Regions from separate parts of the Pseudonocardia aurantiaca genome, predicted to be linked through region 1. Evidence: riboswitches for the same ligand, from Rfam matches in the RefSeq annotation. Region 1 holds a riboswitch; each other region holds the start of a gene.
What was found. A riboswitch is a leader RNA that binds a small molecule or an ion and turns the genes downstream of it on or off. The one in region 1 is predicted to bind thiamine pyrophosphate.
Positions count from the first base shown of each region.

Region 2: another riboswitch for thiamine pyrophosphate. It lies ahead of thiC (phosphomethylpyrimidine synthase ThiC); the one in region 1 lies ahead of ABD143_RS23235 (ABC transporter substrate-binding protein).
Region 3: another riboswitch for thiamine pyrophosphate. It lies ahead of thiO (glycine oxidase ThiO); the one in region 1 lies ahead of ABD143_RS23235 (ABC transporter substrate-binding protein).

Region 1 is NZ_BAAAJG010000015.1:213,479-219,360, reverse strand. It holds gene ABD143_RS23245 (ABC transporter ATP-binding protein) at 1-543, opposite strand, end outside; gene ABD143_RS23240 (ABC transporter permease) at 536-1,315, opposite strand; gene ABD143_RS23235 (ABC transporter substrate-binding protein) at 1,318-2,355, opposite strand; TPP riboswitch at 2,344-2,456, opposite strand; gene ABD143_RS23230 (hypothetical protein) at 2,759-3,079, shown strand; gene ABD143_RS23225 (hypothetical protein) at 3,114-4,043, opposite strand; gene ABD143_RS23220 (ROK family protein) at 4,665-5,867, opposite strand; gene ABD143_RS23215 (sugar ABC transporter permease) at 5,864-5,882, opposite strand, start outside.
Region 2 is NZ_BAAAJG010000025.1:108,082-113,963, forward strand. It holds gene ABD143_RS29120 (preprotein translocase subunit SecA) at 1-990, shown strand, start outside; gene ABD143_RS29125 (S1 family peptidase) at 1,115-2,368, shown strand; gene ABD143_RS29130 (Uma2 family endonuclease) at 2,390-2,968, opposite strand; gene ABD143_RS29135 (nitroreductase family deazaflavin-dependent oxidoreductase) at 3,096-3,536, opposite strand; gene thiD (bifunctional hydroxymethylpyrimidine kinase/phosphomethylpyrimidine kinase) at 3,713-4,570, shown strand; TPP riboswitch at 4,600-4,707, shown strand; gene thiC (phosphomethylpyrimidine synthase ThiC) at 4,702-5,882, shown strand, end outside.
Region 3 is NZ_BAAAJG010000025.1:18,963-24,844, forward strand. It holds gene thpD (ectoine hydroxylase) at 1-151, shown strand, start outside; gene ABD143_RS28815 (SGNH/GDSL hydrolase family protein) at 132-935, opposite strand; gene ABD143_RS28820 (DUF3159 domain-containing protein) at 1,067-1,762, shown strand; gene ABD143_RS28825 (hypothetical protein) at 1,866-2,816, shown strand; gene thiE (thiamine phosphate synthase) at 2,901-3,569, opposite strand; TPP riboswitch at 3,658-3,765, shown strand; gene thiO (glycine oxidase ThiO) at 3,757-4,887, shown strand; gene thiS (sulfur carrier protein ThiS) at 4,894-5,094, shown strand; gene thiG (thiazole synthase) at 5,103-5,867, shown strand; gene ABD143_RS28850 (VOC family protein) at 5,882-5,882, opposite strand, start outside.

The sequences.
Region 1 (5,882 bases):
GCCGGCGCGGACGCCTTCGAGCCACGTCTGCATGTCGGTGCGGGTGAGCGAGTCCAGCGCGCCGAACGGCTCGTCGAGCAGGAGCACCGCCCGGTCCTGCACGACCGTGCGTAGCAGCGCGGCCCGCTGCCGCATCCCTCCCGACAGCTCGTGCGGGCGGGCCGTCTCGAAGCCGGCCAGCCCGAACGGCGCGAACAGGGGCCGGGCCCGCTCCCGCGCCGCCTTCTTCGACATCCCGGCCACCTCGAGGCCGAGGGTCGTGTTGTCGAGCACCGTGCGCCACGGGAACAGCAGGTCCCGCTGCGGCATGTACGCGAAGGGTTCGACGCGCCCGGTGGTGTCCTCGCCGTCGACGATCACGCGCCCGGCGTCGGGGCGCTCCAGCCCGGCGATCACGTCGAAGAGCGTGGACTTGCCGCACCCACTCGGCCCGATCACCGAGACGAACTCCCCCGGCGCCACGTCGAACGCCACCCCGTCGAGCACCGGGAGCCCGGGGTAGGTCTTGTGGAGTCCGTCGAGGACCAGCTTTCCCTCAGACATCGCTCGACTCCGAGTTGCTCTCGCGGGTGCGCCACGGCACGACGAGCCGTTCCACCGCGTACGTCAGCGCGAACAGCGCCACCGACAGCAGCGCCGTCACGACGACCGCGGCGAGCACCAGGTCGGTACGGAAGGAGTTGCGCTGCAGGCTCATGAAGATGCCCAGCCCGGCCGTCGCGCCGACGTACTCCGCGAAGATCGCGCCGGTCACGGCGTAGGTGATGCCGATTCGCAGCGACGTGAAGAAGCGGGGCAGCGCACCGGGCAGGCGCACGTAGCGGAACTGCTTCCAGCGGGATGCGCCCATGCTGCGCAGCAGGTTGGTGGCCTGCCGGTCGGTGGCCGCGAACCCCTCGATGAGCCCGACCGCCACCGGGAAGAACGTGACGAGCGTGATCACCACGACTTTCGGGAGCAGCCCGAACCCGAACCAGATGATCAGCAGTGGGGCGATCGCGATGATCGGCAGCGTCTGCGACGCAACGAGCAGCGGCATGAGCGCGCGCCGCAGCCACGGGGAGAAGTCCACGGCGATCGCGAGTGCCCAGCCGAGCACCAGCGACACCGAGAACCCGACGGCGGTCACCTGCAGCGTCGGCACGGTGTTGGCCCAGATCTGGTCGCGGAACGCCCAGCCCTGCTCCACCACCCGCAGAGGCGAGGGCAGCACCTGCGGCCGCACCCCGGCAGCCGTGACGTACCACTGCCAGGCCACCAGCGCGACGGCCACGAGCAGCAGCGGCGGCGCCACCCGGCGCAGGGTCCGCACCATGGTCAGGAGACCGGGGCGAGGTAGTCGTTGGTGAACCAGGTGGAGAAGTCGGGCCGCTGGGTGAGCGGGCGGCCGTCCGGGCCGGTGAGGGCCCCGGAGTCGAACACCCAGCCCGAGTAGCCCGCCCACTTCTCCGGCGTCTGCACGCCGACGCGCCCCGACTCGTCACGCAGGAACTGCGCGCTCAGCATCTCCTGGCTGCGTGTCACGAGCTCCGGCTCGGTGAACGCTCCGGGGTTCGCGTCGGTGAGAAGTTTCGCGCCAAGGGCGGGGTCGTCGGCGGCGAGCTGGTAGCCGCGCTGCGCGGCCTGCACGAACCGCGCCGCGGCGTCCGGGTTGGCCTGCAGCCACGGGCTGTTGCCGATGAGCAGGACGTTATAGGCGTCCGGGAAGCCGTAGTCGGTGTAGGCGAAGGTCTTGAGCGGCTGCCCGCGCATCCCGGCCTCGATGCCCTCCCACGCCACGAACGGCTCGGTGAAGTCGACCTGGCCCGCGTACAGCGCCTCGTAGGCCGCCGTGCCCAGCACCACGGTGGAGAAGGTGCCGGTGCCGCCCGCGTCCTTGATGACGGCCCGCATCTTCGGCCCCTCGTAGGCCGCGCCGAACCCGCCGTAGGTCTTGCCGTCGAGGTCGCGCGGTGAGGTGATGTCGGTGCGGTCGGCGCGGACGGCGATCTCCGTGGCCCAGTGTTGCAGCACGGCCATCACCGACGTGATGTCCGCACCGGCGGCCTTGGAGAAGGTGAACGAGTCCTGGAAGGAGATGCCGAAGTCGGCCGCTCCGGACGAGACGAGCGTGTCCGGCGAGGTGTTGTTGTACGGGAGGAACTGCACGTCCAGCCCGGCCTGGCGGAACCAGCCCTCCTGCTGCGCGACGAACAGCCCGGTGTGGTTGGTGTTGGGCGTCCAGTCGAGGGCGACGCGGATCGGCCGGCCCGCGCCTCCGCCGTTACCGGTCCCGCCCGCGGAGCAGCCGGCGAGCACGAACGCCAGGACGGCGCCTAGGACGGCCAGTACGCGGGGTACACGAAGGGAACTCATGTTCCTCCCTACGCCGGAATTAACCGGGTCAGGTTCGAACGGTCGGCGGCCGGTCCTGCCGCCCTCTCAGCCTCGGAACGAGGGCTCCCGCGGGTCGGGAAAAGGATAGACCTTCACTTCGGCACGTGCCACGCAGCCACCGCCACGCTTGGCAGCCCCGGGAGCTCCAGCGGATGGTCCGGCACCCAGGCTCTGCACACACATGCGCACCGGGACGCCCGTGAGATGAACATCAGAGCTGTTAGAAGCAAGATCAACAGCTCTGGTGCGAACCTCACGGGCAGGGCGCCGCAACTGGACGCGTCCGTGTGTGCAGAGCCTGGTGGGAGTTCAGGCCCGCCCGAGCATCGTCCCCCGGGTCGGGCCGTGAAACGCCCGCGGCGTCGGCGCCGAGCACTCCCCCGTGCGTCGTGTCCTGATCATCCTGATCGCCCTGTCCGCCCTGCTCGCCGCGACGGCGTGCACCGGATCGTCCCGCTCCAGCCGCTGCTCGGGCAGCAGCTGCACGATCAGCCTCACCGGCGAGCAGACCGTCGACGTCGAGTTCGGCACCTTCGAGCGGAGCCTGCGGGTGGCGCCGATCGAGCCGGCCAACGTGACGGTCTCGGCGCGCGGCGAGCAGGCGCGGCTGGCCGTCGGCCAGACCGGGGTGGTCGGCGGGCTGGCGGTGACCCTGACCTCGGTGAGCGGCCGCGACGTCGGCCTGGAGGTGCGGCGCCGCTGAGGGGCGGTACCAGCGAGATCCGGCCGGGCCCCGGTCAAGCGCGGGTCAACATCCAGTCGCCGGAGTTGATGGCGAACTCCTTGTCCGGGCCAAGCCATCGGCCGGTCATCGAGCGGCCTGCCGGGTCGAGCACGAGCTGCATGATCCCGTGGTACACCGCTCCTCGGTAGTAGCCGTCGGTGGCCGTTCGTTCGGTCCACGAGCCGGTGACGAGCAGGCCGTCGGTCCGCAGGTCCAGCTCGATCATTCCGGTGCCGTTCGGCTCGCTCCGTCCGGTCAACCGGTCTCCCTCGGAACGCAAGCGGACCCGGTGGCTGCCCTCGAACTCCTCGGCACGGCCGGTGCTGAAGAAGCGATAGCTGCTGCGCCAGAGCCCGGCCAGCTCGGACGGCTTCGGGCCAGTTCCCATTGCCGCCACTGGAGTTGTGCTGGACCGGCCCGCGGCCACCGCTGTGGCGGTGCTCAGCTTGAGGAGCAACGCGCGCCGCTGCTCTCTGGGCAGGCGCTCAGCCCAGTGATCCATGCTGCGGGACAACTCGTCGAGTTCGAGGTGACCGACCTGCCACGCCAGCGTTCCCGACTCGGCGTCCCCTGCCTCGGCTGACTCGTAGTCGTCCGCAGACCGGTGCTCACCCCAACGAGAAAGAAGATCGGCCACGTTGCACTGGTAGAGCTGGGCGAGGCGATCGAGCACGGCGAGGGACGGTGCGTGCCCGGTGGGGCCGGGCCAGTTCTCCCAGGACGAGAACGTCTTGAAGTTCTTCGGATCATCGGGCCACGCAGCGGTCCATGCCGCGGCTGCGTCTGCCTGTCCCCACCCGTGGGCGAGGCGCATGGCGACCAGCGCCTTGAGGCCGTAGCGGTCCTGGAGCGCGGTACCGATCGCGATCCACGTGCGACCTTCGGCCCGGAGGGATGCGGCTCGTTCGAGCTGTTCCTGGCGGCGGGCCGACCGGGCCGTCATGGCCGGAAACGCTACTCCCGGCCGGAGGCGGAGTCACCAAAAGGGTTCGCCTTGCTACGGGATGTTCACCAGCCCGCGCTCGCCCGAATCTGTGCACAGCGTCTGGGGCGCAACCCCGACGTGAGAGACCCGCTCCGTGGAAGGGCACAGACGTGGCAACGGCGGACACTGATCCGATCGACGACGGCACCGGGCGGTGCAGGGTCTGCTCGGGCGGGGCGCAGACTGGCCGCCTGCGGTGGCCGTGCAGGCTTCACGACTGCGCGATCCGGGCCCGACGCGCGCAGGCATCTCAGCAGGCGGCGGGCTGAGTCGTGTACTGGCATTACGCGACCCCCGTCACCGAACAGTTCGGCGCCGGGCTCACCCACCAGGTGTTCGACGTCCACGCGGCGAACCGCTTGGACGGTCATCTGGTTCGTGCGGTCTGCGGCCGGCTGATCACCCCGGCCCCCATGAGCGAGCCGAGCGGCAGACCCTGCCCGGCCTGCGCGGTGAGGCTCGAGGGACCGACGTCGTTGCACCGGGAACCCACCACCACGTTCCCGGGTCTCCGGCCGGGACTGCGGAGACTGCGCTCGATCCTTCGACGCCGCCCCCATGACGAGTGAGCAGCCGCAGTCAGACCGCGCCCAGCACCGGCTCGAACGCCAGCTCGGCCGCGCCCACCACCTTGGCGTCCCGGCCCAGCGGGCTGGTGACGATCCGCGTGCCGCCGACCGCGCGGCTCACCAGGCTGCGCTCGTGCACGACGGCCCGCACGTGGTCGACGACGGCGGGTGGGAGCGCGGTGAAGAGGTCGCCGAGCACCACCAGCTCGGGGGCCATCACGTTCACCACTGTGACGAGCCCCGTGCCGAGCCAGTCGGCGAACTCGTCGAGCGGGCCGGGCAGCGGGGCCGTGGCGAGCGATCGCAGCTCGGCCACGACCACCCCGCGCGGGGTGGTCTCCGGCAGGCCCAGCGCCCGGCAGACCGCGGCCTCCCCCACCTCGGTCTCCCAGCACCCCCGGGAGCCGCAGTAGCAGGGCCGCCCGCCGGGCCGCACCATGATGTGCCCGATCTCGCCGACGTACCCGCGGGTGCCGCGCAGCGGTCGCCCGCCCGCGATCACCCCGCCGCCGACGCCGCGGTCGGCGGAGATGTACACGAGGTCGTCGACGCCGCGGGCGTCGCCCCGGACGTGCTCGGCGAGCGCGCCCAGCTCGGCGTCGTTGGCCACCTGCACCGGCATCCGCAGCACCGACGCCAGGCGCGTGCCGAGCGCGATGTCCTTCCAGCCGAGGTTGGGTGCCTCGTGCACGAACCCGTCGTCGCGCCGCACCACACCCGGCACGGACACCCCGGCGCCGAGTGCGGTGACCGCGAGCTCATCGGAGAGCAGCTGGGCCGACTCGGCGACGTGGGTGATCACCTCGCCCGGCGTGCGGGTGCGGTGGTGGAGGTTCCAGCTGTGCCTGCCGAGCACCTGCCCGCCGATGCCGACCATCGACATCGCGACCTGCTCGACACGCACGTCAACGGCCAGTACGACGGCGGAGGACGGCTCGGGGAGCACCATGAGCGAGGGCCGACCGGCCCCGTTGCGCTGGGTTGGCACCGCCTCGGTGACGACCCCGGCTTCCGCCAGCCCGTCGACGACGGCCTTGATCGTGCTGCGGTTGAGGCCCAACTCGGACGCGAGGGTCGCCCGCGTGCAGGGCCCCTCCACGTGCAGCCTGCGCAGCAGGGCGGCACGGTTGTGCCGCCGGGCCTCGTCGGGCCGGGCGCCCGCGGTGGCGGCGGGCGAACCGCCGCCACCCTCACCCCCCCAGGTGCGACTCACCTGCCGGCGACCGCC
Region 2 (5,882 bases), on a different contig from region 1:
GCGCTGGTGCGCCCCGACTCTGCTGCGGCCGCGGCGCACGGCGCGGCTGCGGTGGCGCCGGGCTGGTGGGACGGCGCCGCCGGAACTGCGACGGCTGTCGGGGCCGTCCTGATCCTGGGAGCGGCCGTCGTCGCGAGGCACACGGTGGTGCGGGGCATCGAGCGCGCGTTCGGGGACGTCCAGGTCGGGCTCAAGGCGTGGCTGGACGACATCGATGAAGCCCGGTGGTACTTCGTCCACGAGGCGCCGGCGCACCGGCCCTACGCGTTGCGGTTGCTGGAGGACGCGGAAGCCGGCCTCCACCAGCTGGGTCGCCGGTTGTCGGCACCGGGTGGGTGGTTGCTGCCGCGTGGGCGCCGGTCCGCTCTAGCCGGTGCGGTGGCCGACGGGTTGGCGGAGATCGGCGTGGTGCGCCGCTTCCACGATTTTCTCGTGCTGGGCGAACGCGGCGTCGAGCCGGGCGCACAGTTCTGGGCGGCGGCCGTGCCGGTGCTCGCGGAACTCGACGTGATGGCGAGGGAGCCGGTGGGCCCCGGACAGATGCGTCGTCGCCTGCTGGACGTGCTGGCCCCCGCGTGGGCGCGAACGACGCCGGACGCGCAGCCGTGGGCGTTCCTCGACGCTCCGCCGCCAGGGATGCGGCATGACCGCCTCGACCGCCGTTCGTGGTCCGAGTGGAGTCGCCGGGGCCGGTTGAGCGTGCTGGTGGCGGCCCTGATCGAGCCTGAACTGGCCGCGCAGTACGCCCAGAAGCAACTGTTCCGGCATCTCTCCGCGGTGCTCGCCGAAGGGGTTGTCGAGCTGGAGTTCGTGCGCGCGGAGCGGGGGGACGTCGCGCCGGTCTTGGCGCCGCTGCTCGTCGTCGAGCTCGGACTGGAAGCCCTCGACCAACTCCTGTTCTGGGAGGTGCCCGCGCCAGAGGGCCTGCGTGCCCAGGTCGCGGCCGCGCGGGCCGTCCTGTGGAGCGCGACCTCCCCGGACGAGCCGTGACCACCGTCGCCGGGCGGAGAACCCGGCGGCCCCGCACCGATCGGGGCCCTGACGAACCGGCCCTGCCATTCACCCCACGTCCGAGCACAGCCCAGACCGCTCCCCGAGAAGAGAGATGAGATCGATGTTCGAGTCCCTGTTGTCCGACCACCAGACCGCCCACCTGCTGCGGACCAACCTCGAGGACGTGCGGGAGCCGCGGTTCCGCACGCTGCGCACAGCGCTGTCGTGGGCCGCCCCGGCCGCGGCGATGATCGCCGGAGCGTGGGCGGCCGGGGCGCTCCTGGCTGGGGCGACGCACCCCGTCGCCCCATACGTGCTGGTGGTGGGCGGCCTCGCGGCCGGGGTGGCTGCCTTCGGCGGAATGAACCTGTTCGAGCGGCTGGTCGGACCGTCTGGCGCGGCGATCGGCGTCGGCGTGGCGCTCCAGCTCGCACTACCGCCGTTGCTCGACGCCGGGATGCTCCCGGGCTGGGTGGTGCCGCTGGGCTGGCTGGCCACGGCGGTGCCGGCGGGAGTGGTCGTGCGGCGGGCGCACAACCGGCAGCCTCCCGTGATCAGGACGGCCCGGCCGGTGGTCCTGACGCGGGCGGAGCTGGACGCGCTGGTGGGCCCGGCGACCCGTGGTATCGGGTCCGCATCCGTGGCGGTGTCCGGCCGGTTCCGGCTGCGCGGCTGGCCGCGTACGGCGCTGCAGGCCGTCGAGTTGGGTGGGAACCCGCCGCCCGAGATCGACGCGGTGGTCAGCCTGCAGTCCTCGTCGGGCCGCGGCACCGGGTTCCTGATCCGGGACGACGGCACCACCGCGGACCTGGTGACGAACGAGCACCTGTTCCGGAAGTCGCGCACGGCGCGCGCCGGGATCGCGGGGACGGTCCGCCGGGCGATCCCGCTGCCGCGTCCGAACCCGGTGCGGTTCGCGGAACTGCTGGCCGACGCGGTGCCAGGGCTCAGCCGCGAGGAGCGATCGGCGCTGGCCGAGGAGACCGACCTGAGGGTCGTCCGCATCGACTCCCGCGGGCTCGCCGTTGCGCCGCTGCCGATCTCGACGGCCGCAGACGGCGACGAGGCCGTGCTGTCGGTCGGCTACCCGCTCGGCGGGATACCGCGGCTCGTGTGGCCCGCTAACCCGATGCCGGTGCCCGTGATCGGCATCGGCCGGCTGGCCCGGCGGGCTGGGCAGGCCGAGTTGTGGTCGCCGTGGCGGATCCAGCCAGGCAACTCGGGAGGACCGCTGCTGGTCAGGGAGCGGGGCGCGCTCCGCGTCGCGGCGGTGACCTACCTGCAGCACGCGTCGAGGCGGTCGCGGGGCGACGCCCCGCACATCTCCGCCTCGGTACTGCGCGCCTACCTGGCCGCGCTGGACGAGCACGGATGAGTGGCCGCCGGCAGCGCCGGCTCAGAGGAGTGCGTCGAGGTCGATCTTGGCCGGGAACGGCTCGGCTGCGGAGAAGGAGCCGGTCACGGCGCCCGCATCGGCGTAGCCGAACTCGCCGGCGAGGTGACAGGCCAGCAGCGAGACGGGCTCCGACACGTCGAGGATCCAGTAGTGCGCGATGCCCGCGTCGGCGTACTCGCCGCGTTTGTGGACGTGGTCCGTGCGCCGCGAACCGGGGGACAGCACTTCGACCACCACGAGCACCTCGGACGCCCGGATGACCCCGCCGTCACGGCGGGTGCGCAGCCGCGCCTCCCGGGACGCGACGATCACGTCGGGCCGCCGGACGGTGCCCGGCGCGTCCGCAGGGGCGAGTTGGAGGTCGACGTCCATGTCGAGGAGGACCTCGAACTCGGGCGGTAGCTGGCCGCGCAGCGCAACCCCCAGCTCGAAGGCAGCTCTGTTGTGGTCGGCAGCCGGACTCAGGGTCATGAGCAGTCGGCCTTGCACGAGCTCGCTGTAGCCGAGTTCGATCTCACGGATCTCGAGGTACTCGGCCACGGTCAGCAGATGGCGCGGGGCGACCGGCTGGATCGTCACGGCAACATCCTCACGTCATCGCCGAGGGTGGCACGTGCCACCGACGATCCTCGCAGCCACGCCGTGGGAACGATCCCGTGCTCAGTCGGCTGCCGGGCAGGATCGCCCGGCAGCCGGCGCGGCGCGATCAGCTGGAAACCGGCTCCAGGACGAACACGGGGATCTGCCGGTCGGTCTTCTTCTGGTAGTCGGCGTAGTCCGGGTAAGCGGCCACCGCGCGCTTCCACCAGTCGGCCTTCTCGTCGCCCGTGACCTCGCGGGCCCGGAAGTCCCTGGTGACCGTGCCGTCCTGCAGTTCGACGTGCGGCTCGGCCTTGACGTTGTAGTACCAGACCGGGTGCTTCGGCGCCCCACCGAGCGACGCGACGATCGCGTACAGCCCGTCGTGCTCCACGCGCATCAGCGGCACCTTGCGCAGCTTGCCGCTCTTCACGCCGCGCGTGGTCAGCAGGATGACCGCGCGGCCCTTGATGTCGACGCTCTCGGTCGTGCCGGTCTCGAAGATCTTCTCGGTCTGCTCGCGAACCCAGCCCTCTGGGCTCAGCTCGTACTCACCGTCAAGTGGCATGTCCCGATCCAACGCCGCAAAGCCGGCTCCTCTTCCCGCCCGACGTGGTGGCGCGGCGACCGGGGGCCGGGTTACGGTGACCGGTACGCGGGAGCTCGCAGCGAGCGGGCTGAGAGGGTGGCTGGCGCCGCCGACCGCATGAACCTGTCCGGGTAATTCCGGCGTAGGGAGGCGAAATGGGAGAACCCACGGTGGGCACGACTCCGCCCCGTGTCATGACGATTGCGGGCACCGACTCTGGCGGCGGCGCCGGTGTGGCCGCCGACCTGCGCGCACTGGCGGCGTGCGGCGTCCACGGCTGTGTGGCGGTCACGGCCGTCACCGTGCAGAACTCGCTCGGCGTGTCCGGTTTCCACGCGCTCCCGCCCGAGACCGTCGCGGCCCAGATCGAGACGGTCGCCACCGACATCGGGCTGGACGCCGCGAAGACCGGCATGCTCGCCAGCACCCCGATCATCCAGGCCATCGTGGGCGCGTGCGACGGGGTGGGGATCGGCGGCGACGGCCCCATTCCGTTCGTGGTCGACCCGGTCGCGGCGTCGATGCACGGTGACCCATTGCTCGCCGAGGACGCGCTCGAGGCCTACCGCGGCCTGCTGTTCCCGCGGGCCACCCTGATCACCCCGAACCTCGACGAGGTGCGGCTGCTGGCCGGAGTCGACGTGCACGACCGCGAAGCGCAGTACGACGCCGCCAAGGTGATGCACGGCTTCGGCTCGAAGTACGTGCTGGTCAAGGGCGGCCACCTGCGCGAGGACACCGAGTGGTGCGTCGACCTCCTGTACGACGGCCACACGTTCACCGAGCTGTCCGGCCCGCGCTTCGACACCGGCAACACCCACGGCGGAGGCGACAACATGGCCTCGGCCGCCGCCTCCGGGCTGGCGCGCGGGATGAGCGTGCCCGACGCAGTGGCGTTCGCGAAGCGGTACATCGTGGAGGCCGTCCGGCACTCCTACCCGCTCGGCGCCGGCCACGGACCGGTCTCGCCGCTCTGGACGGTGCGGCCGTGGTGGGAGGAGCCCACCCCCTGATCTCCCGGCCGTCCCGGCCGGTGAGCACAACTGGAATACGCGGGAGCTCGTGATGCAACGGGCTGAGAGGGCGGAGCACCGCCGACCGCAGAACCTGTCCGGGTAATGCCGGCGTAGGAAGGAAAGCCGATATGACGGCACTCGACGACCGTTCGGTCGCGCCCCAGGTCACCACGGGTCCCATCCGGGGCTCGCGCAAGGCGTACCTGGACGGCCCGGATGGTCTGCGCGTCCCGGTCCGCCGGATCGAGCTCAGCAACGGCGAGCACCACGACGTCTATGACACCTCGGGGCCCTACTCGGACGAGAACGCTGTGGTGGACGTCCGCGCGGGGCTGCCCCCGCTGCGCACGCCGTGGATCGACGCTCGGGAACCGGTGGCGGGCGCGGCCACCCAGCTGGCATGGGCCAGGTCCGGGATGATCACGCCGGAGATGCGGTTCATCGCGGTCCGGGAGGGCGTGGACGCGGAGCTGGTGCGCTCCGAGGTCGCGTGCGGCCGGGCGGTGATCCCGGCCAACCGGAACCACCCGGAGGCCGAGCCGATGGTGATCGGGCGCTCGTTCCTCGTGAAGATCAACGCCAACCTCGGCAACTCCGCCGTGACCTCCTCGATCGAGGAAGAGGTGGAGAAGATGGTGTGGGCCACCCGCTGGGGCGCCGACACCGTCATGGACCTCTCCACCGGCGCGAACATCCACGAGACCCGCGAGTGGATCCTGCGCAACTCGCCGGTGCCCATCGGCACGGTCCCGATCTACCAGGCGCTGGAGAAGGTGAAGGGCGACCCCACGAAGCTCTCATGGGACGTCTACCGCGACACCGTGGTGGAGCAGTGCGAGCAGGGCGTCGACTACATGACGGTGCACGCGGGCGTGCTGCTGCGGTATGTCCCGCTCACCGCGAAGCGGGTCACGGGGATCGTGTCCCGCGGCGGGTCGATCATGGCGGCGTGGTGCCTCGCGCACCACCGTGAGTCGTTCCTCTACACGCACTTCGCGGAGCTCTGCGACATCCTGCGCACCTACGACGTCACGTTCTCCCTCGGCGACGGGTTGCGGCCCGGCTCGATCGCCGACGCCAACGACGACGCCCAGCTCGCCGAGCTGCGCACGCTCGGGGAGCTGACGGCGATCGCCCGCTCCCGTGACGTGCAGGTGATGATCGAGGGCCCCGGCCACGTTCCGCTCCACAAGATCGCGGAGAACGTGCGGCTGGAGGAGGAATGGTGCGGCGAGGCGCCGTTCTACACGCTCGGCCCGCTCGCCACGGACATCGCGCCCGGCTACGACCACATCACCAGCGCCATCGG
Region 3 (5,882 bases), on a different contig from region 1:
CGGCTCGGGCAGCAACATCACGCCCTACCCACGGTCGAACATCTTCGCGGTGTTCAACAGCGTGGAGAACACGCTGCAGGAGCCGTTCGCCGCCCCCGCCCCGCGCCCGACCTACATCGCGGCCAGGGAGTTCACGCCGATCCCGGACTGACCGTCGAGCTGCCGAAAGGCGACTCCAGCGGCAGCAGATCGGGGCGCTTGGGCAGGTAGCCGTCGCCCGTGGCGTGGCCGCGCAGCCGACGCCGGACGTAGGGCATCACGAAGTCCCGCATCCAGGCGAGGTCCTCGCGCTGCCGCGCGCGCCACGGCGTCGGTACCGCTTCGGGCAGCGGCACGCGCCAGTCCTCGGTGACGGGCTCGCCGAGCGTCTCCAGCACGCGGAGCGCTACCCGGCGGTGCCCCTCCGCGGTGAGGTGCAGCCGGTCGCGGCCCCAGCTGCGCGGGTCGGCGAGCGGCGTCATGCCCCAGAGGTCGACGACGGTGCTGCCGTGGCGCTCGGCGCTGGCGCGCATCAGCTCGTTGAAGCACGCCACCCGCCCGCGCAGGCGGCGCAGGATCGGGTGCATGCGGCCGAGGTCGAACCCGGTGAAGACGAGCACCTGCGCGCCGGTGGCCGTGACGCGCTCGAGGGCGGCGTCGAAGCGGCGGGCGAGCTCGTCCGTGTCGCAGGAGAACCGGATGATGTCGTTGCCGCCCGCGCAGAACGTGATGAGGTCGGGGTGGAGCCGCTCGGCAACGGCCAGCTGGTCCTCGACGATCTGGTCGAGCAGCTTGCCGCGCACGGCGAGGTTGGCGTAGCGGAACCCGGGGCGGCTCGCGCCGAGGTGTTCCGCGACGCGGTCGGCCCAGCCCCGGGGTGTGCCGTCGGAGCGCCAGTCGTCGAGGCCTTCGGTGAAGCTGTCTCCGATGGCGACGAAGCTGGTGAAGGATCTCATGGCGTCCGACCCCCTTTGTTCATGTGTACGTCATGCCAGCGACGGCGGAGGATCCCTCCAATATCACTCACGGCGTGTGATTCGCGCCAGTGGTGCTGATGGATCCGCCCGGATAGGGCACCCTCACTCCCATGGCACGGTCCGAGCCGGAGCGTGGCGGGGGCGGCGAGCCCACGCTTGCGACATTGCTCGGCGGGCGCGGTGGCGCCGTCGACGCGACGGTGCCGGTGGTCGCGTTCGTCGGGGTGTTCACGCTCGCCGACGTACAGGTGTGGGCGTGGCCGGTCGCCTGGGCAGGAGGCGCGGCGGTGCTCGCCGGCGCCGCGGTCGGGACGGTCCGGCTCGCCACGGGGAAGCCCGCGCGCTCGGTCGTCCTCGGCCTGCTCGGCGTCACCGTGGCTGCGCTCGTGGCGCTGTCCACCGGCCGGGCCGTCGACTTCTTCCTTGTCCAGATCGTCAGCAACGCCGCCAGCGCGCTCGTATGGGCGGTGTCGATCGTCGCCCGGTGGCCGCTGCTCGGGATCATCGTGGGCACGCTGCTCGGCCAGCGCACGCGTTGGCGGCGCGACCCCGACCTCATGCGCGGCTACCAGCGGGCCAGCTGGGCGTGGGTGGCGCAGTATCTGGTGCGGCTCGCCACCCTCCTCCCGCTGTACGCGGCCGGTGCGATAGTCCCGCTCGGCATCGCGCGTGTGCTCCTCACGTGGCCGCTCGTCGGACTGTGCGTCTTCATCTCGTGGCCGCTCCTGCGCTCCGCCCTTCCTCCGGAGCACGGCGGGTTACGCCACCCGAGGGACCCGGCGGACCGTCCCGCCTCCTCGACGTGAATGTGGTCACGACCAGGTGATCGTCTGGAACGAATCCGGGTGGGTACACCGTCGGATCAAGTGGAAGCCTCCACGCCCTCGGATGTGATCGCAGACAGGAGCCATGCCGAAGTATTCGACGCACGAGCCCCCGACCATCCCGACTCTCCGGCCCACGGCCGATCGGCTTACCCAGCGGCTCCCCGAGCCGCCGACCGGGAGCACCGCGCCCACAGCGCCCACCGAGCCCACCGCGGCGCCCGGGGCGTCCCGAGCCCCGGACCTCACCATCAACAAGGTGATCGCCGGCGCGGGCGCGGCGGCGACGTCGGCGATTCTCGGCTCGTTCTTCGGTGCGGCGGGCACAGTCACCGGCGCGGCGTTCGGCTCGGTGGCCAGCACCGTCGCGACCGTCGTCTACCAGCGCTCGCTGGACCGCACCCGAGACCGCCTCGTGGCGCGCGTCAAGGTCACCCCGAGTCGACGGACCGACGTCGCGGAGGCGCAGGTGCGCCTCCCCACGCAGCGGGTCGCCCCGGAGGGGGAGACGGTCCGGATGCGGGTGGAGCCCGACATTCAGCCCAAGCCCCGGCGCCGGGGCCGCCCCTGGCTCTGGGTCGCAGGCTCCACCGCGCTCGTGTTCGCGATCGGGCTGCTCGTCGTGACGGGCGTGGAATGGGCGAAGGGGTCCACCCTCACCACGGGCGAGACCGGCACGTCCGTCGGGCGTGTGCTGACCGGCGGGGCCCCTGCCGCCGAGCCGACCAGGGCGCCGAACCCGACCGAGAGCAACCAGGGCACGCAGCCGTCGAGCCCGGCGGAGCCGAGCACCGCTCCCACGCTCGCGCCGACCCCGTCGCCGACCCCGGACTCCGGCGCCACCCGGAACCCGGGCCCCACCCAGCAGCTGCCCGGCCTCGGGAACGGCAACGGCGAGAACCCACCCGAGAGCAACAGCAACCACGGCACCCAGAGCAGCGCCCCGCGGTCCCCGCTGGTCCCGGTCCCCGGAGGCGCGGGCAGCCAGGGAGGCGCAGGCGGCGCCGGCACGCGAGGCGGCGCGAGCAGCCAGTAACCACCCCAACCCCCGAACGCAGGAAAGCCACGTTCATTGCGCCAGATGCGACGAACGTGGCTTTCCTTGCGTCTGGGGGACGGGTCAGGTCGTCAGGCGGGTCTTGAATTTCCTTGCGGCTGCTCCGGGGTCTTCGGCCTCCGTGATCGCCCGCACCACGACGATCCGATCCGCCCCCGCCGCGAGCACCTCGTCGACTCTCGTGTGGTCGATCCCGCCGATCGCGAACCACGGCCGTGACGGCGACCGGCCTGCCACCGTCCGCACGAGGTCGAGGCCCGGGGCGGGGCGGGACGGCTTCGTCGGAGTCGGCCAGCAGGGGCCGACGCAGAAGTAGTCCACCCCCGCCTCCTCGGCCGCGCCCGCGGTCTCCTGGGCGCTGTGGGACGAGCGGCCGACCACCACGTCGTCGCCGACGATCTTCCGGGCCCACCCGACGGGCAGGTCGTCCTGGCCCAGGTGCAGCACGTCGGCCCCGGCGGCGAGCGCGATGTCCGCGCGGTCGTTCACGGCGAGTAGCGCACCGTGCCGCGCGCACGCCTCGGCCAGCACCTCCAGTGCGGCGAGCTCGGCCTTCGCCTCCAATGGTCCGTCACCGCCCTTGTCGCGGAGCTGGACGATGTCGACGCCCCCCGCGAGCGCCGCGTCGGCGAACTCGGCGAGGTCACCGGTGCGCCGCCTGGCGTCCGTACACAGGTAGAGGCGGGCGTCGTCGAGCCGCGCCCGCAGGGCGTCGCGGTCGAGTCCTGGCACGTTTCCTCCTTCGTGGCCCGTGACCACGCGAGGTCGGTCACGCTGAGCGACCCTACGCGGGGCGGCGCGCGGGGCGTATTGTGAACGCCAGGTGACGCACGGGAGCCCCGGCTGGGGGCTGAGAGGGGATCCGCAGATCCCGACCGTCGAACCTGATCCGGGTCATGCCGGCGCAGGGAGCGGGGAGATGACGAACTCACAGTTGACGGTGGTCGGGGCCGGCGTGATCGGCATGTCCTGCGCCTGGAGGGCCGCCGCCGCGGGGTTCCAGGTCACCGTGCTCGACCCGGCGCCCGCATCGGGCGCATCCTGGGTGGCCGGCGGCATGCTCGCCCCGGTCACGGAGGCGTGGCCCGGCGAGGAGGAGCTGCTCGAGCTCGGCGAGGAGTCCCTGCGCCGCTGGCCGCAGTTCGCCGCCGAGCTCGAAGCCGCCGCCGGCCGGCCCGCAGGGTTGCGCACCGAGGGCACCGTCGTGGTGGCCACCGGCGCGGGCGACCGCGCCGAGCTGGACACACTCGCGGCCTACCTCGGGAAGCTCGGACGCGCGGTCGAGCGGCTCTCCGGCCGCGAGATGCGCCGCCTGGAACCCGCGCTCGGCCCCGACGTCCGGGGCGGCCTCTCCGTGCCCGACGACCTCGCCGTCGACAACCGCGTGCTGCTCGCCGCGCTCCGTGTCGCCGCCGAGCGGGCGGGTGCCCGGTTCGTCGAGCGCGCGGCCAGGGCCGTGCTCGACGACGGCTCGCGTGTCACGGGTGTGCGCACGGACGGACCCGGGGTGGACTCGCAGGTCGTGCTCGTCTGCGCCGGCGCGCACTCGGCCCGCCTGCACCCGTGTCTCGAGGGGCTCGTGCGGCCGGTGAAAGGGGAGATCCTGCGGCTGGCCCACCGGGCGGGTGCGTTCCCGCCGCCGAGCCGCACGGTCCGGGCCCTCGTGGACGGGCGGCCCGTGTACGCCGTGCCGCGCGACGGCGGCGGGCTCGTCATCGGCGCCACGCAGGCCGAGACCGGCTTCGACACCGAGGTCACGGTCGGCGGGGTGCGCGACCTGCTGCGCGACGCTGAGCGAGTGCTGCCGGGGATCGCCGAGTACGCGCTGGTCGAGAGCGCGGCGGGGCTACGGCCGGGCAGCCCGGACAACCTGCCCCTCGTCGGCCCCGCAGGCCCCGACGGCCTGCTCGTCGCCACCGGCCACCACCGCAACGGCATGCTGCTCGCCCCCGTCACCGCCGACGCGGTGCTGGCGCTGCTGCGTGGTGACCCGGTTCCCAAGGTGGTGCAAGCGGCCGACCCCGCCCGCTTCTCCCTGGCGAGGAGGTAAAGGACCGTGCAGGTCTGGATCAACGGTGAGCAGCGCGAGCTGGCGGAAGGCGCGCGGGTGGCCGACGTGCTCGCCGTGCTCGGGGCCCCGAGCACGGGAGTGGCGGTCGCCGTCGACGGCGAGGTCGTGCCGCGGGCCGGCTGGGCGGACTCCGTGCTCACCGATGGCTCGCGCGTGGAGGTGCTGACGGCGGTGCAGGGAGGGTGAGGGAGCACATGTACGACGAGACTCTCGTGGTGGGCGGCCACAAGGTGGCGTCCAGGCTGATCATGGGCACTGGCGGGGCCGCGAACCTGGAGATCCTCGAGCGCGCGCTCGTCGCGTCCGGCACGGCCCTCACCACAGTCGCGATGCGCCGGGTCGACGCGGTCACCGGCACCGGAGTGCTGGATCTGCTGCGGCGACTGGGCATCGAGGTGCTGCCCAACACCGCGGGCTGCCGTACGGCCGCTGAGGCCGTACTCACCGCACGGCTGGCCCGTGAGGCGCTGGATACCGACCTCGTGAAGCTGGAGGTCGTGGCCGACGAGCGGACGCTGCTGCCCGACCCGATCGAGCTGCTCGACGCCGCCGAGCAGCTCGTCGACGACGGATTCACGGTGCTGCCCTACACCAACGACGACCCAGTGCTTGCCCGCAAGCTCGAGGGCGTCGGCTGTGCCGCGGTGATGCCGCTCGGTTCGCCGATCGGCACCGGCCTCGGCATCCGCAACCCGCACAACATCGAGATGATCGTGGAGCAGGCCGGGGTGCCGGTGGTGCTCGACGCGGGCATCGGGACGGCCTCGGAGGCGGCGCAGGCGATGGAGCTGGGCTGCGACGCCGTGCTGCTGGCCACTGCGGTCACCCGGGCAGGCGAGCCGGAGCGCATGGCCCACGCGATGCGGCTGGCAGTGGAGGCGGGGCGGTGTGCCCGCCTGGCCGGGCGCATCCCGCGCCGCTACTGGGCGCAGGCCTCCTCGCCCGACATCGACGGGTAGTCCGGCTCAGGGGAT